DNA from 3 places in the Streptomyces sp. NPDC051105 genome. Region 2 is predicted to be linked to each of the others. Evidence: riboswitches for the same ligand, from Rfam matches in the RefSeq annotation. Region 2 holds a riboswitch; each other region holds the start of a gene.
The links. A riboswitch is a leader RNA that binds a small molecule or an ion and turns the genes downstream of it on or off. The one in region 2 is predicted to bind thiamine pyrophosphate.
Positions count from the first base shown of each region.

Region 1: it holds a riboswitch for thiamine pyrophosphate, as region 2 does, so the genes downstream of both, thiO (glycine oxidase ThiO) here and AB0N16_RS35130 (thiamine ABC transporter substrate-binding protein) in region 2, are expected to answer to the same signal.
Region 3: it holds a riboswitch for thiamine pyrophosphate, as region 2 does, so the genes downstream of both, thiC (phosphomethylpyrimidine synthase ThiC) here and AB0N16_RS35130 (thiamine ABC transporter substrate-binding protein) in region 2, are expected to answer to the same signal.

Region 1 covers NZ_JBFBBR010000008.1:8,859-19,426, reverse strand. The annotation lists gene AB0N16_RS20565 (NAD(P)/FAD-dependent oxidoreductase) at 1-1,287, shown strand, start outside; gene AB0N16_RS20560 (hypothetical protein) at 1,319-2,320, opposite strand; gene metF (methylenetetrahydrofolate reductase [NAD(P)H]) at 2,377-3,300, opposite strand; gene thiE (thiamine phosphate synthase) at 3,445-4,092, opposite strand; gene AB0N16_RS20545 (Rv2175c family DNA-binding protein) at 4,127-4,492, opposite strand; gene AB0N16_RS20540 (FAD-dependent oxidoreductase) at 4,740-5,978, opposite strand; TPP riboswitch at 6,108-6,219, shown strand; gene thiO (glycine oxidase ThiO) at 6,217-7,386, shown strand; gene thiS (sulfur carrier protein ThiS) at 7,383-7,583, shown strand; gene AB0N16_RS20525 (thiazole synthase) at 7,587-8,381, shown strand; gene pknB (Stk1 family PASTA domain-containing Ser/Thr kinase) at 8,502-10,463, shown strand; gene AB0N16_RS20515 (deoxyribonuclease IV) at 10,498-10,568, shown strand, end outside.
Region 2 covers NZ_JBFBBR010000019.1:14,932-25,499, reverse strand. The annotation lists gene rpsB (30S ribosomal protein S2) at 1-901, shown strand, start outside; gene tsf (translation elongation factor Ts) at 1,082-1,918, shown strand; gene pyrH (UMP kinase) at 2,127-2,885, shown strand; gene frr (ribosome recycling factor) at 3,031-3,588, shown strand; gene AB0N16_RS35155 (hypothetical protein) at 3,648-3,863, opposite strand; gene AB0N16_RS35150 (phosphatidate cytidylyltransferase) at 3,885-4,934, shown strand; gene AB0N16_RS35145 (cytochrome P450) at 5,088-6,329, shown strand; gene AB0N16_RS35140 (hypothetical protein) at 6,521-6,694, opposite strand; gene rlmN (23S rRNA (adenine(2503)-C(2))-methyltransferase RlmN) at 7,082-8,188, shown strand; TPP riboswitch at 8,213-8,320, shown strand; gene AB0N16_RS35130 (thiamine ABC transporter substrate-binding protein) at 8,401-9,468, shown strand; gene AB0N16_RS35125 (iron ABC transporter permease) at 9,549-10,568, shown strand, end outside.
Region 3 covers NZ_JBFBBR010000006.1:183,158-193,725, reverse strand. The annotation lists gene AB0N16_RS17230 (IclR family transcriptional regulator C-terminal domain-containing protein) at 1-405, shown strand, start outside; gene AB0N16_RS17225 (SsgA family sporulation/cell division regulator) at 509-946, shown strand; gene AB0N16_RS17220 (YibE/F family protein) at 1,097-2,617, opposite strand; TPP riboswitch at 2,689-2,866, shown strand; gene thiC (phosphomethylpyrimidine synthase ThiC) at 2,859-4,679, shown strand; partial or broken gene AB0N16_RS17210 (LysR family transcriptional regulator) at 4,931-5,038, shown strand; gene AB0N16_RS17205 (hypothetical protein) at 5,128-5,997, opposite strand; gene AB0N16_RS17200 (metallophosphoesterase) at 6,178-7,266, opposite strand; gene AB0N16_RS17195 (LacI family DNA-binding transcriptional regulator) at 7,552-8,664, opposite strand; gene hisC (histidinol-phosphate transaminase) at 9,103-10,182, shown strand; gene AB0N16_RS17185 (cytochrome ubiquinol oxidase subunit I) at 10,451-10,568, shown strand, end outside.

The DNA.
Region 1 (10,568 bases), on a different contig from region 2:
GACCAGGTCGAGCTGGTCCAGGTCGACCCGTCGGCCCGGCACGTCTTCGCGGACGGCACGGAGGTCACGCTGCCGAACGCGTCCCGCGCGGGTGTCGTCACCGCCCTGGACGAGGCCCTCGGGGCGGGCGCCGGACAGCGCTGGGGCGACTTCCTGGTGCGGGCCCGGGAGACCTGGGACCGCACCCGGCGCCCGCTCCTGGAGGAGCCGCTGTGGCCGAACTGGCAGGTGCTGGCCGAGCGCGAGCCGTACCCGTCCGTGCCGCACAAGAAGCTTCTGCGCACCCGCCGGGCCGGCACCCTCGCCGAGATCGGCGCCTGGGAGCTGCGCGACGAGCGCCTCGCCGCCCTTCTGAACAGCCACGCGCTCGCCCACGGCCTCAACCCGCGTGACACTCCGGCGAGCGCGGCCGTGCTGCCGTACCTGGAGCACGCCTTCGGCACCTGGTATGTGCGCGGCGGCATACGGGAGTTGGCGCGGGCGGTGTACGAGCGGTGTGTGCGCCGGAGGGTCGACTTCGTGTTCGGCGCCGAGGTCACCGCGGTGCTGGCGAAGGACGGCCGGGCGGCGGGGGTGGAGCTTGCCGACGGCAGCGTGATCGACGCGGACCATGTGGTGGCCGGAGTGGATCCGGTGCGGCTCGACGCCCTCACGCGGCTGACGGGGTGCCGGCTGGACGCCGACGACGACGTGCGGGCCGACACGGAGGCGGCGCGCCCGGGCCGCTTCACCGTGCTGCTCGCACTGCGTGGCGGGCCCGAGGCCGGTGCCGCGCACCGCACGATCGTGCACGCCCCGGACGGCGAGACCGAGCTGGACCTGCTGGCCGCGCCCGGCGGCGACCGTCCGGTGCGCCCCACCGTGACGGTGCTGCGCCCCGACGACCCGGCGCTCAGACCGGACGACGACCACGAGTCCGTGGTGCTGTCGGCGGTGCTGTCGACCGATGCCGGCTGGGAGAGCGATCGTACGGCCCGGGTGTGTACGGACTTCCTCCTGGAAGCCGCCGAGGCCGCCGTCCCGGGGCTGCGGGAGCGCCTGATCTGGCACGAGACGCGGCTGCCTGAACAGGTCACGGGGACCGGGGGGTTCGGGGAGATCTCGGCTCCCGCCCTCGCCGCCGGCAAGGGCCGTTTCCTGCACCCGGCCAACACCACCCGGATGCCGGGCCTGTTCCGGGTCGGCGGCCGGTCGCACCCCGGCGGCGGGCTGCCGCACGCCGGCATGTCGGGGGCGCTGGTGGCCGGGCTGATCGTGGAAGGACCGGAGTTTCGCGGCTCGCAGTGAGGCCGGGCCCGCGCGTCACGGAACAGCGGCTTCAGAAACGGTACTGCTCGTCGTACCCGGTGCCGTGCTGCCCCTGCTGCTGCCCCTGCTGCTGGCCCTGCCCGTCACCCTGGTAGGGGTACGGCTGCTCCTGCGGGAGTTCGCCGCCGTAGGTCTCGTCGGCGCGCTGCTGCGGGACCCAGACACCGCCCGCCGGGGTGTCGCCGTAACCGGCGTTGCCGTACTGGTCCTGGGCGTAGCCCTGCTGGTCGTACTGCTGGGTGCCGTAGGACTGGTCGTACCCGGCGCCGCCGTAGGTCTGGTTGCCGATGTACGGGTCGGAGTAGTTGGCGTACTGCTGCTGGCCGTTGGCGTCGTAGCCGTACTGCTGCTGGCCGTAGCCGGAGTAGTCGTAGGCGTAGTTCTGGTCGGTGCCCTGGGCGGCGTACGCCTGGTCCTGGCCGGCGGTCGCGTAGGCGGGGTCGCCGGTGGTGGCGTAGCCGGACTCGTCGTATATGCCGTAGGAGCCGGTGTCGTCGGGCATCGGCTGCGGCTCGTACACCGTCGTGGACTCGGCGGCGGTCGGCTCGGCGGCCCGGGCCGGGGAGAAGACGTCGTCGCGTTCGTACTCGTCGTCGCGGCCGTAGCGCGGGATGCCGCCCGTGGCGTAGGCCGCCTGCTGGTCGGCGTAGGCCGCGTCGGCCGCGTCCGGGTCGGTGGCCTCCAGGCCGGGGTCCTCCTGCGGCTCGCCGCGGCGGCGCTTGATCAGGCCACCGTCACCGCCCTCACCGTCCGCGCCGGGGCGCTTGACGGCCCAGCCGGACTCGAAGCCACGGCGGAAGGACAGCGTGACGTAGGTCTGGCCGACCGCGAACGCGATCGCGCCCAGCCCGATGACGATCACCGACGGAATCAGGACACCGAACACGACCCCGAGGAAGCCGACGAAGGCGAGCAGCCGCCAGCGCAGCCGCGCCTTGTACTGCAGCAGTACCTCGCCCAGCAACCACAGCGCGACGATGCCGAACGCTACGTAGAGGACCGTCCAGCCCATGTACGCCCCTCTCCCAGTGACCGCTACGCAGTGTGTCGTACTCCGGTGCGGCCGGTCTAGGCCCGCGGGGGATGGTGCAGGCCCAGGTTCTCGTGGATTTCCAGCGTCGCCGTGGAGCTGTTGAGCGTGATGAAGTGCAGTCCGGGGACGCCTTCGGCCAGCAGCCGTGCGCAGAACTCCGTGGCGAACTCGATACCGATGGAGCGTACCGCCGCCGGATCGTCTTTGGCTGTGAGGATCCGCTCTTTCAGGGCGTCCGGGAAGGACGCGTTGCTGAGTTTGGGCAGCCGTTCCAGCATCTTCACACTGGTGACGGGCAGGATTTCCGGAATCACCGGCGTCTCGCAGCCGGCCGCGGCGGCCCGGTCGCGAAGGCGAAGGTACGACTCGGGCTGGAAGAACATCTGCGTGATGGCGTAGTCGGCCCCCGCACGGCACTTGTCGACGAAGTGCCGGACGTCGGTGTCCCAGTCGCTGGAGCGCGGGTGCATCTCCGGGAAGGCGGCCACGCCCACGCAGAAGTCACCGGACTCCTTGATGAGCCGGACGAGTTCGGCCGCGTAGGTCAGGCCCCGCGGGTGCGCCACCCACTCCCCCATCGGGTCGCCGGGCGGGTCGCCGCGCACCGCGAGCATGTTGCGGATCCCGGCGTCCGCGTACTGGCCGATGATGTTGCGCAGTTCGGCCAGGGAGTGGTCGACCGCGGTGAGGTGGGCGACCGGGGTGAGCGTGGTGTCGGCGACGATCTGCTGGGTCTCCCTGACGGTGCCCGCGCGGGTGGAGCCGCCGGCGCCGTAGGTCACCGAGACGAAGTCGGGGGCGACCGCCTCGACCCGCCGGAGCGCGCTCCACAGGTTCCGCTCACCCTTGGGGGTTTTCGGCGCCGAGAACTCGAACGAGTACGTGGTCTTGCCGGAGGCGAGCATGTCACGCACGGTGCGTGCGCGGTCAGTCCTGGTGGATGCGGTTCCGAGGGCCATACTCGCAGGTTAGCCAGGGGCGGACGGACACCCAACCGCGCTCGGGACATTTGCCCGGTTTGTCGGCCTCACGTCCGGATACTGGACAAGTTTCCGGACGTCCCCGGAAGAGCCGCGCCGGCCGGAGCGGCCACGGCCGAGGAGCTACGCCGACCGCAGTCGCTTCGCGAACTCGGCCGCCGCGGCGCCCGGGTCGTCGGCCTCGGTGAGCGCGCGGACCACCACCACCCGGCGGGCGCCCGCGTCCAGCACCTGGTCGAGGTTGCCCAGGTCGATGCCGCCGATGGCGAACCAGGGGCGGTCCGTGCCCAGGGCGGCGGTGTACCGCACCAGGTCGAGGCCGGGAGCGGGGCGGCCGGGTTTGGTGGGGGTGGGCCAGCAGGGGCCGGTGCAGAAGTAGTCCACACCGTCCTGGACGGCGGCCGCGGCGGCCTCGGAGTCGGCGTGCGTGGAGCGGCCGATCAGGACGTCCGGGCCGAGGATCGCGCGGGCGGCCGGAACCGGCAGGTCGCCCTGGCCGAGGTGGAGCACGTCGGCACCGGCCGCGTGGGCCACGTCCGCGCGGTCGTTGACCGCGAGCAGCTTGCCGTGCCGGGCGCAGGCCTCGGCGAACACGGCGAGGTGCTCCAGCTCCTCGCCGGCCTCCATGCCCTTGTCGCGCAGTTGCACGATGTCGACACCGCCCGCCAGGACCGCGTCCAGGAACCCGGCGAGGTCGCCCCGCTCCTTGCGGGCGTCCGTGCAGAGGTACAGACGGGCGTCGGCCAGCCGGGCCCGGGCGGTGTCGGTCATCGGTGTGTCCCCCGTTGTGTCGGTACTGGCTGCCTCAGACGGCGAGCGCCTGGGCTCGGCGCTTCACCTCCGTACCGCGATTCTCGCTCAGGGCCTGCGCGGGGGTGCCGGGCAGGCTGGCGTCGGGCGTGAACAGCCACTCCAGCATCTCTTCGTCCGTGAAGCCGTCGTCCCGCAGGAGCGTCAAGGTTCCGGACAGGCCCTTGACGACCTTGTCCCCGTCGATGAAGGCGGCGGGGACGTGCAGCGCGCGGTTCTCACCGCGGCGGACGGCGATGAGCTGGCCCTCCTTGACCAGCTGCCGCACGCGCGTCACCTCGACGTCCAGCATCTCTGCGATGTCGGGGACGGTGAGCCAGGCGGGGACGAGAGCATCGATCTTTGCGTCAATCTCGGTCACGGAACAAGGGTAGGCGTTCCGCCGGGTGGGGCGCGATGGGTGGCGCGGGTACGTGTCGGCGGCCGGGTGCGGGAGAGCGGGGAGGCTGGTCGCGGCCACACGGCGGAGCCGCATATGCCCGCGCGGCGGAGCCGCATATGCCCGCGCGGCGGAGGCCCGTATGCCCGCGCGGCGGAGCCGCATATGTCCGCGCGGCGGAGCCGCATATGTCCGCGCGGCGGAGCCGCATATGTCACAGCCCGCGCCCCTAGCGGGACCCCGCGGTCGCGTTCTTCAGCGGGCGGGACGGATCCGCCAGTGCCTCCGCCTCCATTCGGGTGTTCGCCTCGATCAGGCGGCGGCCCTGGGCCAGGTCTCGTGGGCGGCCCACCGCGAGCAGGGCGACCAGGCGGTCCTCGCGGAGCCAGCAGACACTCCAGGCCGGGCCCGTCGGTTCGCCGCGCCAGATCATCCGGTCGGCGACGGCGTGGTGGCCGGCGTACTGCACGAAGCGGCCGAACTGCTCCGACCAGAAGTACGGCACGGGGTCGTAGACCGCGTCGGACTCGCCGAGGATGTTGGCTGCCACCGTACGCGGGCCCTGGAGGGCGTTGTCCCAGTGGTGGACCAGGAGGCGCTCGCCGTAGCGGCCGGACGGGAAGGAGGCGCAGTCGCCGACCGCGTAGACGTCCGGGACGCCGGTGCGGAGCCGGTCGTCGGCGAGCACCTCCCCGTGCGCGCCCAGGTCGATGCCGGAGCCGGCCAGCCAGGCGGTGGCGGGGCGGGCGCCGATGCCGACCACGACCGCGCCGGCGGGCACCCGCGAGCCGTCGTCGAGCACCACCGCGCCGGGTTCGACACCCGCCACGCGCGCGTGCGTGCGCAGTTCGGCGCCGCTGTCGGTGTACCAGGCGGTCATCGGCGCGGCCACCTCCGCCGGGAGCGCTCCCGCGAGCGGGCGGTCGGCGGCCTCCACGACCGTGACCGCGCAGCCGGCCTCCCGGGCCGCGGTGGTGAACTCGGCGCCGATCCAGCCCGCGCCGACCACCACGATGTCGTGCTGCCGGGCGAGCACGGGCCGAAGCCGCTCGGCGTCGTCCAGGGTGCGCAGCAGATGGACGCCGGGCACGCCCTCGGTGCCGGGCAGCGCGATCGGCTCGGCTCCGGTGGCGAGCACCAGGACGTCGTACGGCACCGGCCCGGCCTCGGTGTCCAGCTCACGGTCGGCGGGGCGGACGCCGAGGGCCTCGCGGCCCAGCGCCAGCTCGATGCCGAGCGTCTCGAAGTCGACCTCGAAGGCGGAGCCCTCCGCCTTGCCGAGCAGCACCGCCTTGGAGAGCGGCGGCCGGTCGTACGGCTGATGCGGCTCGGCGCCGATCAGGGTAAGGGTCCCCGTGAACCCCTGCTCACGCAGGGCCACGGCGGTCTGCACCCCGGCCATGCCCGCGCCCACGACGACCACGCGTCGCGTCTGTGACGTGCTCGGTCGCTGCGTCTGCTCGCTCACCTGATCACCATAGACAAGAACGATAGACAACTGACAAAGAGTCAGTCAGGGGGCGTGCTGGGTGACCTGTTCCACACCGCCGGCGCAGGCCGTCTTACCCGGGCGGAGCCTCGCGGTCTAGGGTGGCCGGTAAGCACACGCGGGAGCCCGGACGCACCGGGCTGAGAGGGAGGCTGGCGGCCTCCGACCGTACGAACCTGATCCGGGTCATGCCGGCGAAGGGAGGGGCTGGACGCCCATGTCCGCACATACGTCCGACGTCCTCGTCATCGGGGGCGGAATCATCGGCCTGGTGACGGCCTGGCGGTCCGCGCAGCGCGGGCTCGCCACCGCCGTGGTCGACCCCGCGCCCGGCGGCGGGGCCGCGCAGGTCGCGGCGGGGATGCTGGCCGCGGTCACCGAACTGCACTACGGCGAGCAGACCCTGCTGGGGCTCAACCTGGCCTCCGCCCGCCGCTATCCCGACTTCGCCGCCGAGCTCACCGAGCTGACCGGCCACGACCTGGGCTACCGGCGCTGCGGCACGCTCGCGGTCGCGCTGGACGCCGACGACCGCGCGCATCTGCGCGAGCTGCACGTCCTCCAGCGGCGGTCGGGGCTGGACTCCGAGTGGCTGTCCGGGCGGGACTGCCGGCGCCTGGAGCCGATGCTCGCGCCGGGTGTGCGTGGCGGACTGCGGGTCGACGGCGACCACCAGATCGACCCGCGCCGGCTGGCGGCCGCCCTGGTGGCCGCGTGCGAGCGGGCCGGGGTGGTCTTCCACCGCGACTGGGCCGAGCGCCTGGAGGTGGTACGGGAGCGGGCCACCGGTGCCGTCACGCGCGCGGGTGCGGCGTTGGGTGCCGGACAGGTGGTGCTCGCCGGCGGAAGCCTGAGCGGACGGCTCGCGGGCGTGCCCGACGACGTGCTGCCGCCGGTGCGGCCGGTGAAGGGGCAGGTGCTGCGGCTGACCGTGCCCGCGCGGTACGCGCCGTTCCTCAGCCGGACCGTACGGGCCGTGGTGCGCGGCGGCCATCTCTACCTGGTGCCCCGGGAGAACGGCGAGCTGGTCGTCGGGGCTACGAGCGAGGAGCTGGGCTGGGACACCACGGTCACGGCGGGGGGTGTGTACGAGCTGCTGCGCGACGCGCACGAGCTGGTGCCCGGCATCACCGAGCTGCCGCTGACCGAGACCCGGGCCGGGCTGCGCCCCGGCTCCCCCGACAACGCGCCGCTGCTCGGGCCGACCCGCCTCGACGGGCTGCTGCTGGCCACCGGCCACCACCGCAACGGGGTGCTGCTCACGCCGGTCACGGGAGACGTGATGGCGGAGCTGCTGACCGGCGGTGAGCTGCCGGAAGAGGCCCGTCCGTTCACGCCGAAGCGTTTCGGCCCCGTCCCCGGCGTACTTCTGGAGCAGACCGCATGAACATCTCCGTCAACGGGGAGCGCCGGGAGATCACCCCGGGCACCGCTCTCGACACGCTCGTGAAGTCGATCACGGCGGCGCCGTCCGGGGTGGCCGCGGCGGTCAACGAGACCGTCGTACCGCGCGGGGAGTGGCCGGGTACGGCTCTCACCGAGGGTGACCGCGTGGAAGTCCTGACCGCCGTACAGGGAGGCTGAGCCATGGCCGACGACGCGCTGGTGCTCGGGGGTACGGCCTTCTCGTCCCGGCTGATCATGGGGACCGGGGGTGCGCCCAGCCTCGAGGTGCTGGAGCGGGCGCTGGTGGCGTCCGGGACCGAGCTGACCACGGTCGCGATGCGGCGGGTGGATCCGGGGGTACGGGGCTCCGTGCTGTCGGTCCTCGAACGGCTGGGGATCCGGGTGCTGCCGAACACGGCGGGGTGCTTCACCGCCGGGGAGGCGGTGCTGACGGCCCGGCTGGCCCGGGAGGCGCTGGGCACCTCGATGGTCAAGCTGGAGGTCATCGCCGACGAGCGGACCTTGCTCCCCGACCCGATCGAGCTCCTTGACGCGGCGGAGACGCTGGTCGACGACGGGTTCACGGTGCTGCCGTACACCAACGACGATCCTGTGCTGGCCCGGAAGCTGGAGGACGTGGGGTGCGCGGCGGTGATGCCGCTCGGGTCGCCCATCGGATCCGGGCTCGGGATCCGCAACCCGCACAACTTCCGGCTGATCGTCGAGCACGCGCGCGTGCCGGTGATCCTGGACGCGGGGGCCGGTACGGCGTCCGATGTGGCGCTGGCGATGGAGCTGGGGTGCGCGGGGGTGATGCTGGCGTCCGCCGTGACACGAGCGCAGGATCCCGAGCGGATGGCGTCCGCCATGCGGGCCGGCGTGGAGGCGGGACGGCTGGCCCGGCTGGCCGGCCGGATCCCCTTCCGCCACTTCGCCGAGCCGTCGTCCCCCACGGAGGGCCTGGCCGCCCTGGATCCCGAACGCCCCGCCTTCTGACCGCCGGCCCGGTCGTTCGGGGCGCGCGCAGCAGCGCGCCGCGTCACAGGTGCGCTGCAAGTCGGCGGTGAAATCTGTCTCACCTGTGGGGGTTTCAGCCGGGGCTCGTACACTCTCGGGGTGGATACGACGCTTCAGGACCCCCTCGTCGGGCAGGTGCTCGACGGCCGTTATCGCGTCGACGCGCGGATCGCCGTCGGCGGGATGGCCACGGTCTACCGGGCCCTGGACGTCCGGCTGGACCGGGTGCTCGCGCTGAAAGTGATGCATCCGGCACTCGCCGCCGACGGGTCCTTCGTCGAGAGATTCATCCGGGAGGCCAAGTCGGTCGCCCGGCTGGCCCACCCGAATGTCGTCCAGGTCTTCGACCAGGGGACCGACGGGCCCTACGTGTATCTCGCGATGGAGTACGTCGCCGGGTGCACCCTCCGTGACGTGCTGCGCGAGCGCGGCGCGCTGCAGCCGCGGGCCGCGCTGGACATCCTGGAGCCGGTGCTGGCCGCGCTGGGCGCCGCGCACCGCGCCGGGTTCGTGCACCGGGACATGAAGCCCGAGAACGTGTTGATAGGGGACGACGGGCGGGTCAAGGTCGCCGACTTCGGGCTCGTACGGTCCGTGGGCAGCGTCACCAACACGACCGGCGCCGTCCTGGGGACCGTGGCGTACCTCGCGCCCGAGCAGGTCGAGAGCGGGGCCGCCGATCCCCGCGTCGACGTGTACGCGTGCGGTGTCGTGCTCTACGAGATGCTCACCGGGGAGAAGCCGCACGACTCGGACTCGCCCGCGGTGATCCTCTACAAGCATCTCCACGAGGACGTGCCGCCGCCGTCCGCCGTCGTGCCCGGGCTGGCCTACGAGCTGGACGAGCTGGTCGCCCACGGCACCGCCCGCGATCCCGAGGCGCGGCCCTACGACGCGGTCGCGCTGCTGGCCCTGGTGCGGGAGGCGCGGGCCGCCCTCCGGGACGAGCAGCTGGACGCCGTACCGCCGCAGGCACTCTCCGAGGCGCACGACATAGCCGAGGACCGGACCAGCGTCCTTCCGCGGTCGCTGACCTCCCCCACGCTCGGCTTCGCTCGCGCGGGGGAACCCCCGGCCCGGCCGCTGCCCGTCAACGAGCCGGACGACAGGGTCGAGATGACCAGCCGGTTCGAGGCGCCGCCGGTGCCGGAGCGGCGGCACGGGACCCGCCGCCGGTCCCGGCGCGGGCTGGTCACGCTCGTCGTCGCCGTACTGGTCCTCTTCGGCGCCGGCACCGGCATCTGGTACATCAACTCCGGCCAGTTCACCGAGGTCCCGCCGCTGCTGTCGAAGACCGAGGCACAGGCCACCGCACGGCTGAAGGAGGCCGGGCTCGACATCAAGAAGGTCGAGCACGCCTACAGCGACACGGTCAAGCGGGGCACGGTGATCAGCACCGATCCGGCGGCCGGCAAGCGCATCCGCAGCAACGACTCGGTGACGCTGACCATCTCGGACGGCCCGGAGACGGTGAACGTGCCGGACGTGCAGGGGCGGACGCAGGCGAGGGCCAGGGCGCTGCTGAAGGCAGCCGGGCTCGAACCGGGCATGGTGACACGGGAGTTCAGCGACAACGTGCCCAAGGGGTCGGTCATCTCCACCGATCCGGGCGCCGGGAGCGAGCGGCACGCGGGGACGGCGATCGCGCTCGTCGTCAGCAAGGGTTCGCCGGTGGACGTCCCGGATGTCACCGGTGACGACCTGGACGACGCCCGGCAGGAGCTTCAGGAGGCAGGGCTGAAGGTGACCGTGTCGGCCACCGAGGTCACCTCCGAGTACGACCAGGGGCAGGTCGCCCGGCAGACCCCGGTGGGCGACGCCCGGGTCGCCGAGGGCGACACGGTGACGCTGACGCTGTCCAAGGGCCCGGAGATGGTCGAGGTGCCGAGCGTGGTCGGGGCCACGGTCGACGACGCGACCAAGCTCCTGGAGCAGTCCGGCTTCCAGGTCAAGGAGGACCGCGGGCTGCTCGGGCTGTTCGGCAACACCGTGAAGAAGCAGTCGGTGGACGCCGGGGGGCAGGCGCCCAAGGGGTCGACGATCACGATCACCATCCGGTGAGGGGGGCCGGTCCGTGGCGTGACACCCTTGACGGGTGAAGAGTCACCCGTCCCGTCCCTCCGGCGCCCCGCGGTCCGGTCCCTCCCGCAACCCGGTCGGCGGTCA
Region 2 (10,568 bases):
GAGCGGCGTCCACTTCGGTCACCAGACCCGTCGCTGGAACCCGAAGATGAAGCGCTTCATCTTCACCGAGCGCAACGGCATCTACATCATCGACCTGCTCCAGTCGCTGTCGTACATCGACCGCGCCTACGAGTTCGTCAAGGAGACCGTCGCCCACGGCGGCACGGTCATGTTCGTCGGCACGAAGAAGCAGGCGCAGGAGGCCATCGCCGAGCAGGCCACCCGCGTCGGCATGCCCTTCGTCAACCAGCGCTGGCTGGGCGGCATGCTCACCAACTTCTCGACCGTCTACAAGCGTCTGCAGCGCCTCAAGGAGCTCGAGCAGATCGACTTCGAGGACGTCGCCGCGTCCGGTCTGACCAAGAAGGAGCTTCTCGTGCTCTCGCGCGAGAAGGCCAAGCTGGAGAAGACCCTCGGTGGTATCCGCGAGATGTCCAAGGTGCCCAGCGCCGTCTGGATCGTGGACACCAAGAAGGAGCACATCGCGGTCGGTGAGGCCCGGAAGCTCAACATCCCGGTCGTCGCCATCCTCGACACCAACTGCGACCCCGACGAGGTCGACTACAAGATCCCGGGCAACGACGACGCGATCCGCTCCGTCACCCTGCTCACCCGCGTGATCGCCGACGCGGTCGCCGAGGGCCTCATCTCCCGTTCCCGCGTCGCCACCGGCGACAAGGGCGAGAAGGCCGCCGGCGAGCCGCTCGCCGAGTGGGAGCGCGACCTGCTCGAGGGCGAGAAGAAGGCGGACGAGGCCGAGGTCCAGACCTCTGCCGAGACCGAGAAGGTCGCCGACGCCGAGCAGGCCGAGGCTCCGGCTGCCGCCGAGGCCGCTGTCGAGGCTCCGGCCGCCGAGGCCCCGGCCGCCGAGGCCCCGGCCGCGGACGCCGAGCAGGCCTGACCGTCCGGTGAAGCGTTGACGGTGGGGGCGGTGCCATGAAGTCCGCCCCCACCGTTCACCCGTAGGTCAGCCAACGGTCCGCGGTCCACCCCTACAGGTGGAATCCGCACATGGGATCCATGTGGATCGCAGACGTGCAGATCTTCGATCTTCCAGACTTCGAGAAAGACTTACAGACTCATGGCGAACTACACCGCCGCTGACGTCAAGAAGCTCCGCGAGCTCACCGGCGCCGGCATGATGGACTGCAAGAAGGCCCTCGACGAGGCCGACGGCGACGTGGACAAGGCCGTCGAGGCGCTCCGTATCAAGGGCCAGAAGGGCGTCGCCAAGCGCGAGGGCCGCTCCGCCGAGAACGGCGCCGTGGTCTCGATCATCGCTGACGACAACTCCTCCGGCGTCCTCGTCGAGCTGAAGTGCGAGACGGACTTCGTCGCCAAGGGCGAGAAGTTCCAGGCCGCCGCCAACGCCATCGCCGAGCACGTCGCCAAGTCCGCCTACGCGGACCTGGACGCCCTGCTCGCCTCCGAGATCGAGCCGGGCAAGACCGTCCAGGCGTTCGTGGACGAGGCCAACGCCAACCTCGGCGAGAAGATCGTCCTGGACCGCTTCGCGCAGTACGCCGACGGTTTCGTGCTCGCGTACATGCACCGCACGATGCCCGACCTGCCCCCGCAGATCGGTGTCCTCGTCGAGCTCGACAAGCCGAACGCCGAGATCGCCAAGGGCGTCGCCCAGCACATCGCCGCCTTCGCGCCGAAGTACCTCTCCAAGGAGGACGTGCCGGCCGACGTCGTCGAGTCCGAGCGCCGTATCGCCGAGGAGACCACCCGCGCCGAGGGCAAGCCCGAGGCCGCGCTCCCGAAGATCGTCGAGGGTCGTCTGAACGGCTTCTTCAAGGACGCCACGCTGCTCGGCCAGCCGTACGCGCTCGACAACAAGAAGTCGGTCCAGAAGGTTCTGGACGAGGCCGGTGTCACCCTGAAGCGCTTCACGCGCATCAAGGTCGGCATCTGAGTCCGTACCGCGATCGACGCGCGACCCGCGGGGAAATCCCGGTAGGGTCGGTCGACAGCAGTCGTCCGGGTACCCGGCCAGACCCAGGGTCGTGACGGACGGCAGCAGATCTGACGAGGAGGCCATTGCCGCGCATGGGCAGCGAAAAGCGACCCCACCGGCAATGGCCTTCTTCGTATGTGCACCACGTGAAAGAGGCGGGATCTCCATGACCACCAAGGCTCAGAAGAGCGACGACGGCAAAGTACGCGGCCGGTTTCTGCTGAAGCTGTCCGGAGAGGCGTTCGCCGGTGGCGGCGGCCTGGGCGTGGACCCCGACGTGGTGCACAAGATCGCCCGTGAGATCGCGGCCGTCGTCCGCGACGGCGCGGAGGTCGCCGTCGTCATCGGCGGCGGCAACTTCTTCCGCGGCGCCGAGCTCCAGCAGCGCGGCATGGACCGGGCCCGCTCGGACTACATGGGCATGCTCGGCACGGTGATGAACTGCCTGGCCCTCCAGGACTTCCTGGAGAAGGAGGGCATCGACAGCCGGGTGCAGACCGCGATCACCATGGGCCAGGTCGCCGAGCCGTACATCCCGCTGCGCGCCGTGCGCCACCTGGAGAAGGGCCGCGTGGTCATCTTCGGCGCCGGTATGGGCATGCCGTACTTCTCCACCGACACCACCGCCGCCCAGCGCGCCCTGGAGATCGACGCCGAGGCGCTGCTCATGGGCAAGAACGGCGTGGACGGGGTCTACGACTCCGACCCGAAGAAAAACCCCGACGCCGTCAAGTTCGACTCCCTCGGCTACGGCGAGGTCATCACCCGCGAGCTCAAGGTCGCCGACGCCACGGCGATCACGCTCTGCCGCGACAACAAGCTGCCGATCCTGGTGTTCGAGCTGCTCGCGGAGGGCAATATCGCGCGGGCCGTCAAGGGTGAGAAGATCGGCACGCTGGTGGGTGACCAGGGCAGCCGGGCCTGACCGGCACCGCCTGACGCACCCTGACCGGGGGATGGACAATGTCCTGCCGGTCGGGAACCGTGCAGGAAAGAAGACGCGACGCAGCCGGCCGCCGCCCGCACAGGAACCGCAGCCGGGCCTTACTCAAGACACGCAGGAGCAAGTGGTGATCGAAGAGACCCTCCTCGAGGCCGAGGAGAAGATGGAGAAGGCCGTCGTGGTTGCCAAGGAGGACTTCGCCGCGATCCGCACCGGTCGTGCGCACCCGGCGATGTTCAACAAGATCGTGGCCGACTACTACGGCGCGCCGACGCCGATCAACCAGCTGGCCTCGTTCTCCGTACCGGAACCGCGCATGGCGGTCGTGACCCCGTTCGACAAGAGCGCGCTGCGCAACATCGAGCAGGCGATCCGCGACTCGGACCTGGGCGTCAACCCGAGCAACGACGGCAACATCATCCGTGTGGTGTTCCCGGAGCTCACCGAGGAGCGCCGCCGCGACTACATCAAGGTCGCCAAGAGCAAGGCGGAGGACTCCCGGGTGTCCATCCGTTCCGTCCGCCGCAAGGCCAAGGACGCCATCGACAAGCTGATCAAGGACGGCGAGGTCGGCGAGGACGAGGGCCGTCGCGCCGAGAAGGAGCTCGACGACACCACCGCGAAGTACGTCGCGCAGGTGGACGAGCTCCTCAAGCACAAGGAAGCGGAGCTTCTCGAAGTCTGATGAACGACTCATCCTGGGGAGCGCCGCCACACGCCGGTGCGCAGGCCGGGCAGGCCGGTTCACCGGCCGGGTACTGGGGCCCGGTCGATCAGGGCAGCGGCCAGGGGTACGACCAGGGTCCCGGCGAGGGTCAGGGGTACGACGACCGGGGTCCTGTCCAAGGCCGGGGGTACGACCATGTTCCCGGCCAGGGGTACGACCACGGCTATACCCATGGCTATGGCCAGGGACATGTCCAGGGAGCCGCCCCGGCGGGTCCCGCGTACGATGCGCATGACGCGCAGCAGACTCGCCCCATGCCCATCGTGCCCGACGACGCACCACCGTACGGCGGAGACCAGGACGACGACCGAGGGGCCGCTCGGCTGAGCGGCCCCTCGGTCCGAGACGAGACCTTCCAGGACGGTACGTCCCGCGACGGGACGTACCGCGACGACACCCCGTCGGCGCAGCCTCTGCCCCATGCGGCGGCGCCGCAGAATCCGGAGCCCATGCCCGACGCCCCGCAGCCGGCGCCCGCGCCGCAGAAGAAGAGCGCGGGTCGGGACCTGGGTGCGGCCATAGGCGTCGGCGTCGGACTGGGCGTCGTGATCGTGGCGTCCCTGTTCGTCGTCAAGGCCGTCTTCGTCGGCGTGGTCGCGGTCGCGGTCGTGGTGGGCCTGTGGGAGCTGACCAGCCGGCTCCAGGAGCGCAAGGGCATCAAGGCGCCCCTGGTCCCGCTGGCACTGGGCGGCGCGGCGATGGTGGTCGCCGGCTACGCCCGCGGTGCCGAGGGCGCCTGGGTCGCCCTGGCGCTCACCGGGCTCGCGGTCCTGGTCTGGCGGATGACGGAACCCCCCGAGGGCTACCTCAGGGACGTCACGGCGGGCCTCTTCGCGGCGTTCTACGTCCCGTTCCTGGCGACCTTCGTCTCGATGATGCTCACCGCGGACGACGGCCCCCGCCGGGTGATCACCTTCCTCCTCCTCACCGTGGTCAGCGACACCGGCGCCTACGCGGTCGGCTGGCGCTTCGGCACCCACAAGCTCGCCCCGCGCATCAGCCCCGGCAAGACCCGCGAGGGCCTGGTCGGCGCGGTGCTGTTCGCCATGGCCGCGGGCGCGCTGTGCATGCAGTTCCTGATCGACGACGGCACCTGGTGGCAGGGCCTGCTGCTGGGCCTCGCGGTCGCGGCCAGCGCCACCCTCGGCGACCTCGGCGAGTCCATGATCAAGCGGGACCTGGGCATCAAGGACATGGGCACACTGCTCCCGGGCCATGGCGGCATCATGGACCGGCTGGACTCGCTGCTGCCGACGGCTCCGGTGGTGTGGTTGCTGATGGTGCTCTTCGTCGGCAGTGGCTGACCCACACCTGTCGTAGTCGAGCCCCCGTCCTTCGCAGGGCGGGGGCTCGACGGCTGTCGGCCCCGGATGACGCAGCAGAAATCGCATGGTCAGTCCGGTGGGAGGCACACTCCCTGTGAGGACGCTGTGTCTCCGACGCGCAGGAGTGTGCCCATGCCCCTCGACCCGGCCCCGGCCTCCACGCCGCCCCAGACCCCGCCTCCTCCGGTGCGGTTCTGGCCCGTCGACGACCTGCCCGCCCTCGACCCCGACCCGTTCCTCGACGAGATGCTGCGCAACGAACCGGTCACCCGGATCAAACTCGCGCACGGCGAGGGGTACGCCTGGCTGATCACCCGGTACGAGGACTGTCGCTTCGTCACCTCCGACCCCCGCTTCTCCCGCGAACAGGTCGTCGGCCGCGACGTCACCAGCATGCGCCCGGAGCCCGTGGCCTCGCAGACGGCAGGCCTGCAGTACATCGACCCGCCCCGGCACAACCGGCTGCGCCGGGTCGTCGCCCGTGCCTTCACCGGGCGGGCCATGCAGCGACTGCGGCCGAAGGCCGAGCGTAGGGCCGCCGAACTGCTCGACGTGATGGCGGCCGCCGGACCGCCGGCCGACCTCATGGAGCATCTGCACGGCCCCTTCCCGATCGCCGTCATCCGTGACTTCCTCGGCGTCGACGAGAAGGACTGGCACCGCTGGGCGGCGACCGGTGAGGCCCTGCTGTCCGCCGGCGCCGACGCCGAGGAGCGCGCCAAGGAGGCTGCCCGGACCACCCGGGCCCGGATCGCCGAACTGCTCCAGCACCGCCGCGAGGAGCCCCGCGAGGACCTCGCGGGAGTGCTGGCGCTGGCCACCGAGTCCGGCGAGATCACCGGCGACGAGGCGATCTCGCTGGCCACCGCCATCCAGGTCAGCGGCGGTCACGCGGTCCGCAACAACAGCGGCTCGATGATGTACGCACTGCTCACCCACCCCCGTCATCTGGAGCGGCTGCGCCGCGAGCCGGAACTGCTCCCCAAGGCCGTGGACGAACTCTTCCGCTTCGTCCCGCACCGCAACGGCGTCGGCATCCCGCGGGTCGCCATCGAGGACGTCGAGGTCGGCGGCCAGTTGATCCGGGCCGGTGAGGTCATCTACAACGCGTATGTCGCCGCCAACCGCGACCCCGAGGTCTTCCCCGACCCCGACGACCTGAATTTCGACCGCACCGACGGCCCCCACCTGGCCTTCGGGCACGGGCCCCACCACTGCATGGCCGCCATCATGGCCCGTATGGAGGCCGAGATCATGATCGGCTCGGTCCTCACCCGCTTCCCCGGCATCCACCTGGCCGTGCCTGCCGAGGAGGTCGAGTTCCAGCGCCAGGGCCTGATCCGCGGCCCGCGCACCCTGCCCGTGACGTGGTGACCGGCGGGCACCGCCCTGCTACCGGTCCGGCCGCTCTTCGAACCCAGGGCCGCGGTAAAGGCACGCTTGCGGTAATGAGGACGCTCACGGCGTACGCGATCTCCCGCTGGGGTCATCTGCGGCGCGGTCGGCGACGGCCGTCCGGAGCGACGGTCGCAGGTCACCCGATGGGTATCTGACGGGTAGCGCGGTCAGCGCTTGAAGGAGCCCCTGGCCTGTTCTTTCGCGCCCCGCAACTTGCCCCGTGTCTCGAGAGCGGCACCCTTTGCCGCGAGGGTCTCTTTGTGCACCGCGTGGGCCGCCTTCCGCACGGTCTTTCCGACGATCTGTTCGGCCTTTGCCTTGGCCCGTTCTCCGGCGCTCATCTCGGCACCTCCGTGGGGTCTCACTGACCGTGTGCCCCTCCGGACAAAGGGGAAAAGCCCCGGTGGGATGTGCTGGTGACGGACGGCCGGGGTCCCACGGACCCGGCGGGGAGACGCCCGTCGATTCGGATCCCAGATCCGCTTCCGCCCGAATGATCGCCTCGACGCCTTCGTCGCGGCGGCACGTATCGCCACGGACGGTCCACTCCGCGTAAGTGGACCGCAACGACGACCGTGGCAGCTCGGCCGGGACGCGCAGCCCCCTCGGCCGGGCCGACTCCGGGCCGTCCGAAGCCGCTCAGTCACGACTGGTAGCGCCTACCGACGACAGCCCTCGCGAGCCGTGGCCCCAGGTCACCCAATTGGATCTGCGACACTGGTACAGCCATGCCTAAGCCCGGAGAACTTACCTTTGTCGCGCCGCGCGGAGCCAAGAAGCCGCCGCGGCATCTTGCCGACCTCACGCCTGCCGAGCGCAAGGACGCGGTGGCCGAGATCGGTGAGAAGCCGTTCCGTGCCAACCAGCTCGCGCAGCACTACTTCGCGCGGTACGCGCACGAGCCCGAGCAGTGGACGGACATCCCGGCCGGCTCCCGGGACCGGCTGCGGGACGCGCTGTTCCCCGAGCTGATGACCGTCGTCCGGCATCTGTCGACCGACGAGGGGACGACGCGCAAGACGCTGTGGCGGTTGTTCGACGGCACGCTCGTCGAGTCCGTGCTGATGCGCTACCCGGACCGGGTGACCATGTGCATCAGCTCGCAGGCGGGGTGCGGGATGAACTGCCCGTTCTGCGCGACCGGGCAGGCGGGCCTCGACCGGAATCTGTCCACCGCGGAGATCGTCCACCAGATCGTGGACGGGATGCGGGCGCTGCGGGACGGGGAGGTGCCCGGTGGTCCGGCGCGGCTCTCCAACATCGTGTTCATGGGGATGGGCGAGCCGCTCGCCAACTACAAGCGGGTCGTCACCGCCATCCGGGCGCTGACCGACCCGGCTCCGGACGGGCTGGGTCTCTCGCAGCGCGGGATCACCGTGTCGACGGTCGGGCTCGTGCCGGCCATCCACCGGTTCGCCGACGAGGGACTCAAGTGCCGGCTCGCGATCTCCCTGCACGCTCCCGACGACGAGCTGCGCGACACCCTCGTCCCCGTGAACACGCGGTGGAAGGTACGCGAGGTGCTCGACGCCGGGTTCGAGTACGTCGAGAAGAGCGGGCGGCGGCTGTCGATCGAGTACGCCCTCATCCGCGACATCAACGACCAGGCGTGGCGCGGGGACCGGCTGGGCCGCCTGCTCAAGGGCAAGCCCGTCCACGTCAACCTCATCCCGCTGAACCCGACGCCGGGCTCGAAGTGGACCGCCTCCCGGCCCGAGGACGAGAAGGCGTTCGTCGAGGCGATCGCCGCGCACGGTGTACCCGTCACCGTCCGGGACACCCGTGGTCAGGAGATCGACGGAGCCTGCGGTCAGCTCGCGGCCACCGAGCGGTAATCTGAGGGCCGTAGGTACATCTTCATATTCCGACAGGGGAGCGCCACAGCGCTGAGAGTGCGGCAACCGGGCCGCAGACCCTCTGAACCTCGCCCAGGTCATTCTGGGTAGGAAGTTCGGTCATCACTCAAGCTGTTGCGCCCTGCCCAGAAGATCAGATCCTCTGGGCGGGGCCGCGTCTCTTCCTGGTCCACCCCAGGAGGAAAACACCAGTGCACACCAAGACCTTCTTGGCCGCGGCCGTGGGACTCGGCCTCGTCACGCTGTCCGCGTGTTCGTCGTCGGGTACCGAGACCGACTCCAAGACCGTCACCCTGGTCAGCCACGACTCATGGGCCGTCTCCAAGAGCGTGCTCCAGGACTTCGAGAAGCAGTCCGGCTACAAGGTGAACGTCCTCGAGGACGGCGACGCCGGCCAGGCCGTCAACAAGGCGATCCTGACCAAGGACAACCCGCAGGGCGACGTCTTCTTCGGCGTCGACAACACCCTGCTCTCCCGCGCCCTCGACAACGGTCTCTTCCAGCCGTACCAGGCAAAGGGCCTCGACCAGGTCGGCACGGACTACCAACTCGACGCGGGCAAGCACCGGGTCACCCCCATCGACTACGGCGACATCTGCGTCAACTACGACAAGGCCTACTTCAGCGCGCACAAGCTGACCCCGCCCACGTCCTACGCCGACCTCGTCAAGCCGCAGTACAAGAACCTCCTCGTCACCGAGAACGCGGCCACGTCCTCGCCGGGGCTCGGCTTCCTGCTCGGGTCCGCCGCGGAGTATGGGGATGAGGGATGGCAGGGCTACTGGAAGAAGCTCAAGGACAACGGCGTCAAGGTCGTCGACGGCTGGGAGCAGGCCTACAACGAGGAGTTCTCCGGTTCGGCGGGCGGCAAGAAGGCGAAGGGCGACCGGCCGCTCGTCGTGTCGTACGCGTCCTCCCCGCCCGCCGAGGTCATCTACGCCGACCCGAAACCCAGCACCGCTCCCACCGGCGTCGCGACCGGCACCTGCTTCCGTCAGATCGAGTTCGCCGGGCTGCTGAGCAATGCCAAGAACACCAAGGGCGGCAAGGCGTTCGTCGATTTCCTGGTCTCCAAGGAGTTCCAGGAGGACATGCCGTTGAACATGTTCGTGTACCCGGTGGTCAAGGGGGCCGCTGTGCCCGCCGAGTTCACCAAGTACGGTCCCGCCGCGAAGGACCCCGAGACCATGGCGCCCGACAAGATCGCCGCCAACCGTGACCAGTGGGTCAAGACGTGGACGTCACTCGTACTCAAGTAGCGCGTACTCAAGCAGATCGTGCTCAAGCGGCTCGTGCTCAAGCAGCCGGCAGGCGCGGGAGGGCGGCACGGCTCGGGCTGATGCTCGTGCCCGTCGCGTTCTTCGCGGTCTTCTTCGCGTGGCCGGTCGCGGCGATCGTCACGCGCGGGCTGAAGGTCGACGGGGTGTGGCGGTTCGGGCGGATCGCCGAGGTCGTCGGGGAGTCCGACATCCGGCACGTCATGTGGTTCACCACCTGGCAGGCGCTCGCCTCCACCGCGCTCACCCTGCTGGTGGCGCTGCCGGCCGCCTATGTCTTCGCCCGCCTGGACTTCCCGGGCAAGCAGGTGCTGCGGGCCGTGGTCACGGTGCCCTTCGTGCTGCCGACGGTGGTGGTCGGTACGGCGTTCCTGGCCCTGGTCGGCCGCGGCGGACTGCTGGACGAACTGTGGGGCGTACGACTGGACACCACCGTCTGGGCCATCCTGCTCGCGCACGTCTTCTTCAACTACGCGGTCGTCGTACGGACCGTGGGCGGACTGTGGGCCCAACTGGACCCTCGGCAGGAGGAGGCCGCGCGGATGCTCGGCGACTCGCCGCTGGGCGCCTGGCGGAAGGTCACCCTGCCCGCGCTGGCGCCCGCCGTGGCCGCCGCCGCGCTGATGGTCTTCCTGTTCACCTTCACCTCCTTCGGGGTGGTCCAGATCCTCGGCGGGCCGACCTTCTCCACCCTCGAAGTGGAGATCTACCGGCAGACCTCCGAGATCTTCGACCTCTCCACGGCAGCCGTCCTCACGATCGTGCAGTTCGTCGCGGTCGGTGCGATCCTCGCCGTGCACGCGTGGACGGTACGGCGGCGGGAGAGCGCGCTGCGGCTGGTGGACCCGTCGGTGACGGCACGCCGGCCGCGCGGGGCGGGGCAGTGGGCACTGCTCGGCGGGGTCCTCGCCACCGTCGCCGTACTCCTCGTGCTGCCGCTGGCCGTGCTGGTACGGCGGTCGCTCGACGGGGGGTTCGGCTACTACCGGGCGCTGGGCGCCGCCGACGGGGGCACCTTCCTGGTCGCGCCCGTCCAGTCGGTGGTCAATTCACTCGAATACGCCGTCGCGGCCACCGCCATC
Region 3 (10,568 bases), on a different contig from region 2:
GACTCCCCGAGCAACCCGGCGGTCGAGGAGTGGGCCGACTTCCGCGAGACCGGGCACGCCCATGCCGTCGGCCAGTGTCTGCTCTTCCAGCTGGACGAGAACACCCGCCGTGACCATCTCGACCGCTATCCCCTGCAGCCCCTCACCCCTTACACGGTCCGTGACGATCACGCGCTGCTACGGCGGCTGGAGCGGACGCGGCGGATGGCGCCGCTGGTGGAGCGCCAGGAGTACGCACTGGGCACGGTGTGCGCGGCGATCCCCATCACTGTCGGCACCACGGCGGCCACGGTGGCCATCTCCCTCCCTCTTCACCAGGCAGACCGGCTGCTGCCCGCCGCACGGCAGTTGCAGACGGAGGTGGGACGGCATCTGGGTTCTCTGGCGATCGCTATCAGTATCTGAAAACTCACTCCTTGTGATCTGCTGTGTACGTTCAGCAAGATTTGACCACCATCAAAGGGATAGATAAATCCCGGCCAGTCGGTGTCATATGACGGGGTAGGCGATGCGCGAGTCCGTACAAGCAGAAGTCATGATGAGCTTTCTCGTCTCGGAGGAGCTCTCCTTCCGCATCCCCGTGGAGTTGCGCTACGAGACCTGTGATCCGTATGCCGTGCGGCTCACCTTCCATCTGCCCGGGGATGCGCCGGTGACCTGGGCCTTCGGCCGTGAGTTGCTGATCGACGGGGTGGGCCGGCCGTGCGGGGAGGGCGATGTGCATATCGCACCCGCCGATTCCGAGGTGCTGGGCGAGATCCTGATCAGGCTTCAGGTCGGCGGCGACCAGGCGGTGTTCCGGTCTTCGGCACCACCGCTGGTGGCCTTTCTCGACCGTACCGACAAGTTGGTGCCGCTGGGCCAGGAAGGTACGCTCGCCGACTTCGACGCCCATCTGGACGAGGCACTGGACCGCATCCTGGCCGAGGAACAGAGCGCGGGCTGAAGCGAGCGATACGGCACGGGACGCGAGACGCTCCACCGAACCGCGTGAGGACGCGCAGGAACGCTTCTGCGCGTCCGTGGGCGGCTGCCGGCGCGCTTCTCCTCGTGCGGACCCTCCTCTTGCGCCGCCCACCGCCCCCTCGCCGCACGGTCACCGCTTCCGGCGACGCCCTCGCCCGCCACGTGCCGGGGCCTCCACGGCCGCGACGGCTTCCTTGCTCTGCCGGTCGGCCGAGACCACCAGCGCCGCGAGCAGCGTGGTGACCGGCACCGAGGCGACCAGGCCGATCGAGCCGACCAGCGTGCGCACGATCTCCTCGGCGACCAGCTCACTGTTGGCGACCGTCGCCACGCTGCTCTGTGCGATCGAGAAGAGCAGCAGCAGCGGCAGCGCGGCGCCCGCGTAGGCCAGGACGAGAGTGTTGACGACGGAGGCGATGTGGTCCCGGCCGATGCGGATGCCCGCCCGGTACAGCCCGCGCCAGCCCATCGTCGGGTTGGCCTCGTGCAGCTCCCAGACGGCCGATGTCTGGGTCACCGTCACATCGTCCAGGACACCCAGCGAACCGATGATGACGCCGGCCAGCAGCAGACCACTCATGTCGATCGACGGGTACAGGCCGTGGATCAGCCCGGTGTTGTCGTCGGTGTTGCCGGTGAGCGCGGCCCAGTCGATGAACTCCGAGCCGAGGACGCCGATCAGGCACAGCGAGACCAGCGTGCCGAGCACCGCCACCGAGGTCCGGGCCGACAGGCCGTGGCACATGTACAGGGCGATCAGCATGATGGCGCTGGACCCGACCACCGCCACCAGCAGCGGATTCGAGCCCTGCAGGATCGCGGGCAGGATGAACAGGGTCAGCACCAGGAAGCTGACGGCCAGCGCGACCAGCGCCATCACACCACGCAGCCGGCCCACCACGACGACGGCGAGTGCGAAGATCCCGGCCAGCAGGGCCATCGGGAACTTCCGGTTCACGTCGGTGACCGAGTACTGCAGGTCCTTGGGCGCCGAGGGCTCGTACGCGACCACGACCTTCTCGCCCTCGTCCAGCTGACGTGACTGATCGGGCTGCACGATCTCGGTGAACGTGCGGCCCTTGTCCTTGCCGGTGTCGACCCGGACCGTGGCCTTCTTGCAGGTGCCGTCCTCCTCCTGCTTCGCGGAGCTGCCCTCCGAGGTGGAGGTGTCGCCGGTCGAGCTGTCCCCGGAAGCGTTGACCGACTTGCAGCTGACCGAGACGACCTTGGTGACCGTGGCCGCCTGCGTCTGCCGGTCGAAGCCGACGCCGGTGCGCTCGTGCGACGGGGCGCCACCGGGCCAGAGCACCACGAGGCCGACGACGACCGCGGCGGTGAAGGGGATGAGGATCGCCGCGATGACCTTGCGCAGATGCTTGGAGACCGGCGCGGCGGGGCCGTGGCTGTGCGAGTGACCGTGCCCGCCGCCTGACCCGGAGCCGCCCTGGCCGGATCCCTGGCCGGGCGGGTGGCCGAGAGTATGGCCGTCGTCGTGACTGTGGGCGTGCCCCTGGTCGTACTGGTGGCCCTGCCCGTGGTCGTGTCCGTCACCGGCACCATGGCCCCCGTGGCCGGTTCCGCCGCCCTGTGCGGCGCCGTTGCCGCGCCTTGGGTCGGGGGGCGGATAGGGGTGCTGCTGTGTCGTGGTCACCGCCCGATCATCGCAAGAACGGCAGGGGCCCTCTGTTCACCGCGCCCGAATTGACGCTAGCGTGGAGGCACCTTTGCACACGCGGGAGCTCGGAGCACCGGGCTGAGAGGGCGCTGACCTCCGTATTCGCGATGTTCCACGTGGAACGAGTGATGTTTCACATGAAACGCCGCCTGACGGAAGCCGCTGCGTCGACCGCCGAACCTGTTACCGGGTAATGCCGGCGTAGGGAGTAGGTCTCATGGCCAACAAGGACGTACGCACGCCTGCCTTCAGCCAGGACGAACAGCCCATTGCGGGCGAAACCCCCCAAGGAGCAGGGAAGTCCATCGGCTGGCACAAGGGGTATGTCGAGGGTTCGCGCCCCGACCTTCGGGTGCCGGTCCGTCAGGTGCATCTCACCAACGGGCAGTCGGTCACGCTCTACGACACCTCCGGCCCGTACACCGATCCGCTCGTCGAGACCGACGTCCGCAGGGGCCTGCCGCCGCTGCGGGAGAACTGGATCATCGCCCGCGGCGACACCGCCGAGTACGCGGGCCGCCCCGTCCGTCCCGAGGACGACGGGATCAAGCACACCTCGCCGCGTGGCGGGCTGCGCAACCTGGACGCGGTCTTCCCGGGCCGCCCGCGCCAGCCGCGCCGCAGCCGGGACGGCGAGGCGGTCACACAGCTCGCGTACGCCCGCCGGGGTGAGGTCACCCCGGAGATGGAGTACGTCGCCATCCGGGAGAACGTCTCCCCCGAAGTCGTCCGTGAGGAGATCGCGGCGGGACGGGCCGTGCTGCCGGCCAATGTCAACCACCCGGAGATCGAGCCGATGATCATCGGCAAGCGGTTCCTGGTGAAGGTCAACGCCAACATCGGCAACTCCGCGGTGACTTCCTCCATCGAGGAGGAGGTGGAGAAGATGACCTGGGCAACCCGCTGGGGCGCCGACACGGTCATGGACCTCTCCACCGGACGCAACATCCACACCACGCGCGAGTGGGTGCTGCGCAACTCCCCCGTCCCCATCGGCACGGTTCCGCTCTACCAGGCCCTGGAGAAGGTCGACGGCCGGGCCGAGGAGCTGACCTGGGAGATCTACAGGGACACAGTCGTCGAACAGGCCGAGCAGGGCGTGGACTACATGACCGTCCACGCGGGAGTGCGCCTGCCGTATGTGCCGCTCACCGCCCACCGCAAGACCGGCATCGTTTCGCGCGGCGGGTCGATCATGGCGGCCTGGTGCCTCGCGCACCACAAGGAATCGTTTCTGTACGAGAACTTCGAGGAACTCTGCGAGATTCTCGCCGCTTACGACGTCACCTACTCGCTGGGTGACGGCCTGCGCCCGGGCTCCATCGCGGACGCCAACGACGAGGCTCAGTTCGCGGAGTTGCGCACGCTCGGGGAACTCAACCGGATCGCGAAGCGTTTCCATGTACAGACGATGATCGAGGGCCCGGGCCATGTCCCGATGCACAAGATCAAGGAGAACATCGACCTTCAGCAGGAGATCTGCGATGAAGCTCCGTTCTATACGCTCGGCCCGCTGACCACGGACGTCGCGCCGGCGTACGACCACATCACCTCCGGTATCGGTGCCGCGATGATCGCCTGGTGGGGCACGGCGATGCTCTGCTACGTCACGCCCAAGGAGCACCTCGGCCTGCCCAACCGCGACGACGTCAAGACCGGCGTGATCACCTACAAGATCGCCGCCCACGCGGCCGACCTCGCCAAGGGCCACCCGGGTGCGCAGGAGTGGGACGACGCGCTGTCCGACGCCCGCTTCGAGTTCCGGTGGGAGGACCAGTTCAATCTCGCCCTGGATCCGGACACGGCCCGCGAGTTCCACGACGAGACGCTTCCGGCGGAGCCGGCGAAGACGGCCCATTTCTGCTCCATGTGCGGGCCGAAGTTCTGCTCGATGAAGATCAGCCACAGCATCACGGAGCGGTTCGGTGCTGGGGCGGCTGAGGGGGTGTCTCCCGAGGAGGTTGCGGAGGGGATGCTCCAGAAGTCGAAGGAGTTCGCGGCCAGCGGAAACCGGGTGTATCTGCCGCTGGCGGAGTGAGTTCCTGGCCGAGGTGCCGGTCCGGGTTGTCGGACACCCTGGACCGACGCCGTCGGCTCGGTCACCCTTCGGCGTCCTGCGGGTACCAGCGCAGCTCCACCGCGTTGCCGTCCGGGTCGCGGAGGTAGACCTGCGGATCCGGTCTCATGAGTGACTGGATGGGGGTGCCTTCCATGATCGGCCGGGGGGCGAGCCATCAAGGCGTGATCGGCATACGACCGTTGAGCCGGATTAAGCGCCGAGGTGGGCTCATGCTGGAGCGACTGGAGACCGAGATCTTCCTGACGCTTGCCGAGGAACTGCACTTCGGGCGGACCGCCGAGGTGTTGGGGATCACGACCGGGCGGGTGCGCCAGATGACTCCGCGAGCGCTCTGCCGGTCGGCTTCGCGTCCGTGTCTCGTGACCGGGTGTCCGGCTTGCGCCCCCGGGCGGGGGCGCAAGCCGGGTTATTCCGGCTGGTGTTCCGGGCCTCCGAAGTCCGGGCTGGTGTAGTCCGGGCTCGTGAAGCTCGGCCGGGCGGTGGGTGCGGTGCCGTCGTCGGTGCTGAAACCGGGACGGTCGTAGCCGAGACGCGGCATCCGGCCCCCCGGGGCCGACGGCGTCGTAGGGCGCAGTCCGGCCGTGCCGGGTTCGGTGGCCAGAGCTTCCCGCAGGAAGGGGAGGATGCCGCGCTCCAGCAGGGCGTCCCGCCAGGCGTCCCTGGCCTTGGCCACCTCCCCACCGGGTTCACCGTAGGCTCCGGCCTCCAGCGAGGGACTGTTGCGCAGTGCGGTGAGCAGCAGCCCGGTGCCGGCCATGAGGATGGCGGCCGCGGTCACGACGCCGAAGACCCAGCCCGCGGTGAGCATGGTCTGGGCGAACGCCGGAGCCGGGTCCAGCATCTTCAGGGCGTAGCCGACGAGCAGGAAGATCGCGGCGGCGGTACCGGCGAGCACGGGCGCCAGGACCAGGGCGAGCGCGAAGCCGCCGGCGCCGGTGGTCTCGGCGGCCTCGCCGAGGGTGGTGGCGAGCCCCATCGCACCGCCCGTGGCCGACTCCGCGGAGTCGGCCTCATGGACGGTGGCCGGGGTGGACCGCGCCGGATTGCGCAGTTCCTCGCGGACCTTCACATAGTGCTGGTACTCGGTCGCCGCGGCCGCCGCTATCAGTGCGGTGGCGTTGAGCGCCATGGTGCGCAGCTGTTCGGAGTTCAAATGCTGGCCGGAACCGGCCAGTTCGGGACGGTAAGGGGCGGAGCGCAGCGCCTCATCGAGGATCCGCTCGTATTCCTGGCGGTCCTCGCTGTGCAGGTGCTGCGGAACGCTGTTCATGTGCATCCCCCGATGCTCCGTAGGGCTTGGGGCTCGCACGCCAGCGAGCCGTCGGGCAGAAACGGAGGGGAGCCTGCTACGGATAAACCGATGGTAGAGCCGTTAAGGCACGCGGTGACAGGGGGTTGCCGGAAATTGGGGGTGGCCCGCGTGTGACATCGGGGTACAGAACAGCGTGCCGAACGCTCAGACGTCCAGCGGAAGTTGCCTGACCAGCAGCTTTCCGGCCATGGTCACTCCGCCGTCCATGGCGATGGCGAGCCCGTCCGCGTAGACGTGCGGTCCTTCCACGACGGGGCCGGTGTTCTCTTCGCCGTCCTCGGAGCCGACGTCGCCCAGCAGATAGGGAATCGGGCTGTGCCCGTGAACGATGCGGGTACCGCCGTACGTATCGAGAAGGGAACGGACGGCGTCTGCACCTCCCTCGTCCCGGAAGGAGAACCGCTTGGTGAACTTACGGAAGAGATCCCAGACCTCGTCCGCGTCGTTTCGCGTGATGGTCTCGCGGATCGTGTCGTTGACCGCCTCGATCGAGTCGCCGTAGTCGAGGTAGGCGGTGGTGTCGGAGTGGACGAGCAGATAGCCGTCGACCTCCTCGACCGCGTCCAGGCGGGCCATCCACTGGAGGTGGTGGTCCTGGAGCCGGTCCATGTCGGTCTTCTGGCCGCCGTTGAGCAGCCAGGCCGCCTGGAAGGTGGCGGTACCCGCGCCGGAGTTGACGGGGGTGTCGCCGAACCGCTTGGCACCGAGCAACAGCAGCTCGTGGTTGCCCATGAGAGCCTTGCAGTAGCCGCCGGCCGCGGCCGCCTCGGCGGACAGCCGCATCACCAGGTCGATGACTCCGATCCCGTCCGGTCCCCGATCGGTGAAGTCGCCGAGGAACCACAGCCGGGCCGTGCCCGCGCACCAGTGCCCGTCCGCGTCGATCAGCCCCTGCTCCCGCAGCGCGTCGATCAGCTCGTCGAAGTAGCCGTGCACGTCCCCGACCACGTACAGCGGGCCGGGACCCGCCGCGAGCTGAGCGGCCGGGGCGGTGGCCGGGTCCACGGGCATCTGGAGCGTGTCCCCGCGGTTGATGACGGGCAGATCGCGCTGGGTGGGCGTGTACCCCTCGGGATATCCGTCGGGGTACGGCTCGTCCAGCGCCGGTGCGACGTCGCCGGGGTGGGTGCTCTGGACGTACGGACCGGTCTCGTTGACGTACGCGGGCACCCGGAAGTCGCGCAACGCCGCCGTCCGTTCCGCTTCGGGTCCCTGACCGGCCCCCTGAGTCATCAGACCCCTCCACCATCGCGCCGCATCTGCACCGCTTCGGACTGCCTGGTCGCAGCGGCCCGCGGTGTCGTGCGCCCATCATAGGAACGCCCGTCGCGCCGTGTGATGACCCAGGGGTGGTGAATCGGAGCAGGACTCCAGTTCAGCGCGGCTTTCGCCCCGATTGGGCAGGGGTTCGACCACCCGCCGTTCACCTGCCGGCCGTCACTCGACGACGCCCGGCAGGCGCGTCGGCCGCCTCCGTGTGCGTACGGATCGGCCGTGCGTGCGTACGGGCCGTCCGTGCTACTCCTCCTCCGGTGCCCGAGGCGGGCTGACCGTGGTGCGCTGCGGGCGTCGCTGGGAGGAGGTACGCACGATCAGTTCGGTCGGTATCACCTGCTCGACCGGCTGGTCCGACTCCACTCCCTCGATCGCGTCGATGAGCAGCTGCACCACCGCTGTCCCGATGCGGCGTGGCTTCAGGGAGAGCGTGGTGATGGGCGGCTCGGTGTTGGCGTACACGGTCGACTCGCTGCAGCACACCAGGAGCAGGTCGTCCGGCACGCGCAGCCCGTAGCGGCGGGCTGCGGCGAGCAGGTCGGTGCCGTTGGGGTCGAAGAGGCCGTAGACGGCGTCGGGGCGGTCCGGGCGGGCCAGCAGCCGGTCGGCGGCGACGGCGCCCGCACAGGGGTCGTGCGCCGGGTAGGCCTCGTAGACCGGGTCCTGGCCGACGCGTTCGCACCAGCGCAGATAGGCGGTGGTGGACAGATGGGTGTACGTGTCCGTCGTGGTGCCGGTGAGGAGGCCGATCCGGCGGGCGCCGGCGTCGGCGAGATGGTCGAGGATGCCGAGTACGGCGGCCTCGTGGTCGTTGTCCACCCAGGCGGTGACCGGGAGCGAGCCGGCCGGGCGGCCGTCGGAGACCACCGGCAGTCCCTGCCGGACCAGCTCGCTGACCACCGGGTCCTGGTCGGAGGGGTCGATGACGACCGTGCCGTCCAGGGCGACGTTCGACCACACGTCGTGGCGTGAGGTCGCGGGCAGGATCACCAGGGCGTAGCCGCGGGCGAGCGCGGCGGAGGTGGCGGCCCGTGCCATCTCGGCGAAGTACGCGAACTCCGTGAAGGTGAAAGGTTCATCCCCGTACGTCGTCACGGTCAGGCCGATGAGTCCCGACTTGCCGGTACGGAGGGTACGGGCGGCGGCCGAGGGGCGGTACCCCAGCCGGTCGGCGACCTCGCGGACGTGGCGCCGGGTGGCGTCCGGGAGCCGGCCCTTGCCGTTCAGGGCGTCGGAGACGGTCGTGATGGAGACTCCGGCGGCGGCGGCCACATCTCTGATGCCCGCCCGGCCCGGCCGGCTGCCTCGCCGAGAGGTTTCCGCGCGGCTCACCTGGTGCTTCCCTGCTGCTGTCATGGCGAGCCGATAGTAGGGCTCATGCGGTGGGGTAGTGCGGACGCATATGCACGCGTTGACAGGCACGTTTCTGCAAGGGCAAAGGGGGTCAACTACCTTAGAAAGAAAGTCAGTTGAACGATCCAATGGGGAGACGTGACGTGTCGGCACGTATGGGCCTGCCAAGTGCCCCATGTCTCGAAGAGGTCTCAACTCACCTTCACGGGTGATGCGCGCCACGGCGCGAGCCACCGGCGCGTAGATATATGTAGGGCGCGCCCCCGAAAAATGCGCCTTCGTGCGGTGATGCCCGTGATGCCGGTGGGACGGATGAGGTCAGGTCGCCGCCTACGGGCCTGCTCCGCTGCTGTACGCAGCGGAGCCGAATCCTCATAAGGTGAGCAGTATTGGATGCCGGCGGTGCGGACGGTTCCGTCGGTGGTCGCGAGGAGGACTGTGGTGAGCGAGACGAGCCCCAAGCTGCGCGCCGAGCTGGAGGGTATCCCCACCTACAAGCCGGGCAAGCCTGCCGCGGCGGACGGCCCGGTCGCCTACAAGCTCTCCTCCAACGAGAACCCGTATCCTCCGCTGCCCGGCGTGATGGAGTCCGTGACCGCGGCCGCCGCCGCCTTCAACCGCTACCCGGACATGGCGTGCACGGCACTGATGAACGAGCTGTCGGACCGGTTCGGCGTCCCGCTCGGCCATCTGGCCACCGGCACCGGCTCGGTCGGAGTCGCCCAGCAGCTGATCCAGGCGACCAGTGGCCCCGGCGACGAGGTGATCTACGCCTGGCGGTCCTTCGAGGCGTACCCCATCATCACGCAGATCAGCGGTGCCCGCTCGGTCCAGGTGCCCCTCACGCCCGGCGACGTGCACGACCTGGACGCGATGGCGGACGCGATCACCGACCGCACCCGCCTGATCTTCGTCTGCAACCCCAACAACCCGACCGGCACGGTCGTGAAGCGGGCCGAGCTGGAGCGGTTCCTGGACCGGGTCCCCGGCGATGTGCTGGTGGTGCTCGACGAGGCCTACCGGGAGTTCATCCGCGACCCCGAGGTACCCGACGGCGTCGAGATCTACCGGGAACGACCGAACGTCTGTGTCCTGCGGACCTTCTCCAAGGCGTATGGCCTCGCCGGGCTGCGCGTCGGCTTCGCGATCGCCCATGAGCCGGTGGCGGCCGCGCTGCGTAAGACGGCGGTGCCGTTCGGCGTGAGCCAGCTCGCCCAGGAGGCGGCGATCACCTCACTGCGGGCGGAGGACGAGTTGCTCGGCCGGGTCGGCTCGCTGGTGTGCGAGCGGCAGCGTGTGGTCGGGGCGCTTCGCGCCCAGGGCTGGACGGTTCCGGAGACCCAGGCAAACTTCGTGTGGCTGCGGCTGGGGGAGCGTACGACGGCCTTCGCGCAGCTCTGTGAGGAGCATGGCGTGGTCATCCGGCCGTTCCCGGGCGAGGGTGTCCGGGTGACGGTCGGGGAGACCGAGGCGAACGACATCTTCGTGAAGGCGGCGGAGAACTTCCGCAAGGAGTTCTAGCCGCAAGAAGCTCCAGCAGTAGGCCAGTTCCACACGCACGGGGTCGCTGTCGAGGCGGCCCCGTTGCGTATGGGTTTCACGTGAAACCGAGGCCGGTGGGGCGACGTGACGGAGAAGACAGGACCCCCCTGCCTGCGTTGAAAATCCGTACGTCATAATGGCTTGTGAATGTGAATGCATTCACAAGCGTGTCCCTTTTGATCCGCGATGTCTGCGACAAAAGGGGCAACCTGCCGCTGCACTACGGCGACGTAAGGAGGCTGACGACGTGGACCTGGCCCTGGCGCCGGAGACATTGGCGCGTTGGCAGTTCGGCATCACCACCGTCTACCACTTCCTGTTCGTCCCGCTGACGATCTCACTGGCCGCCCTCACGGCCGGACTGC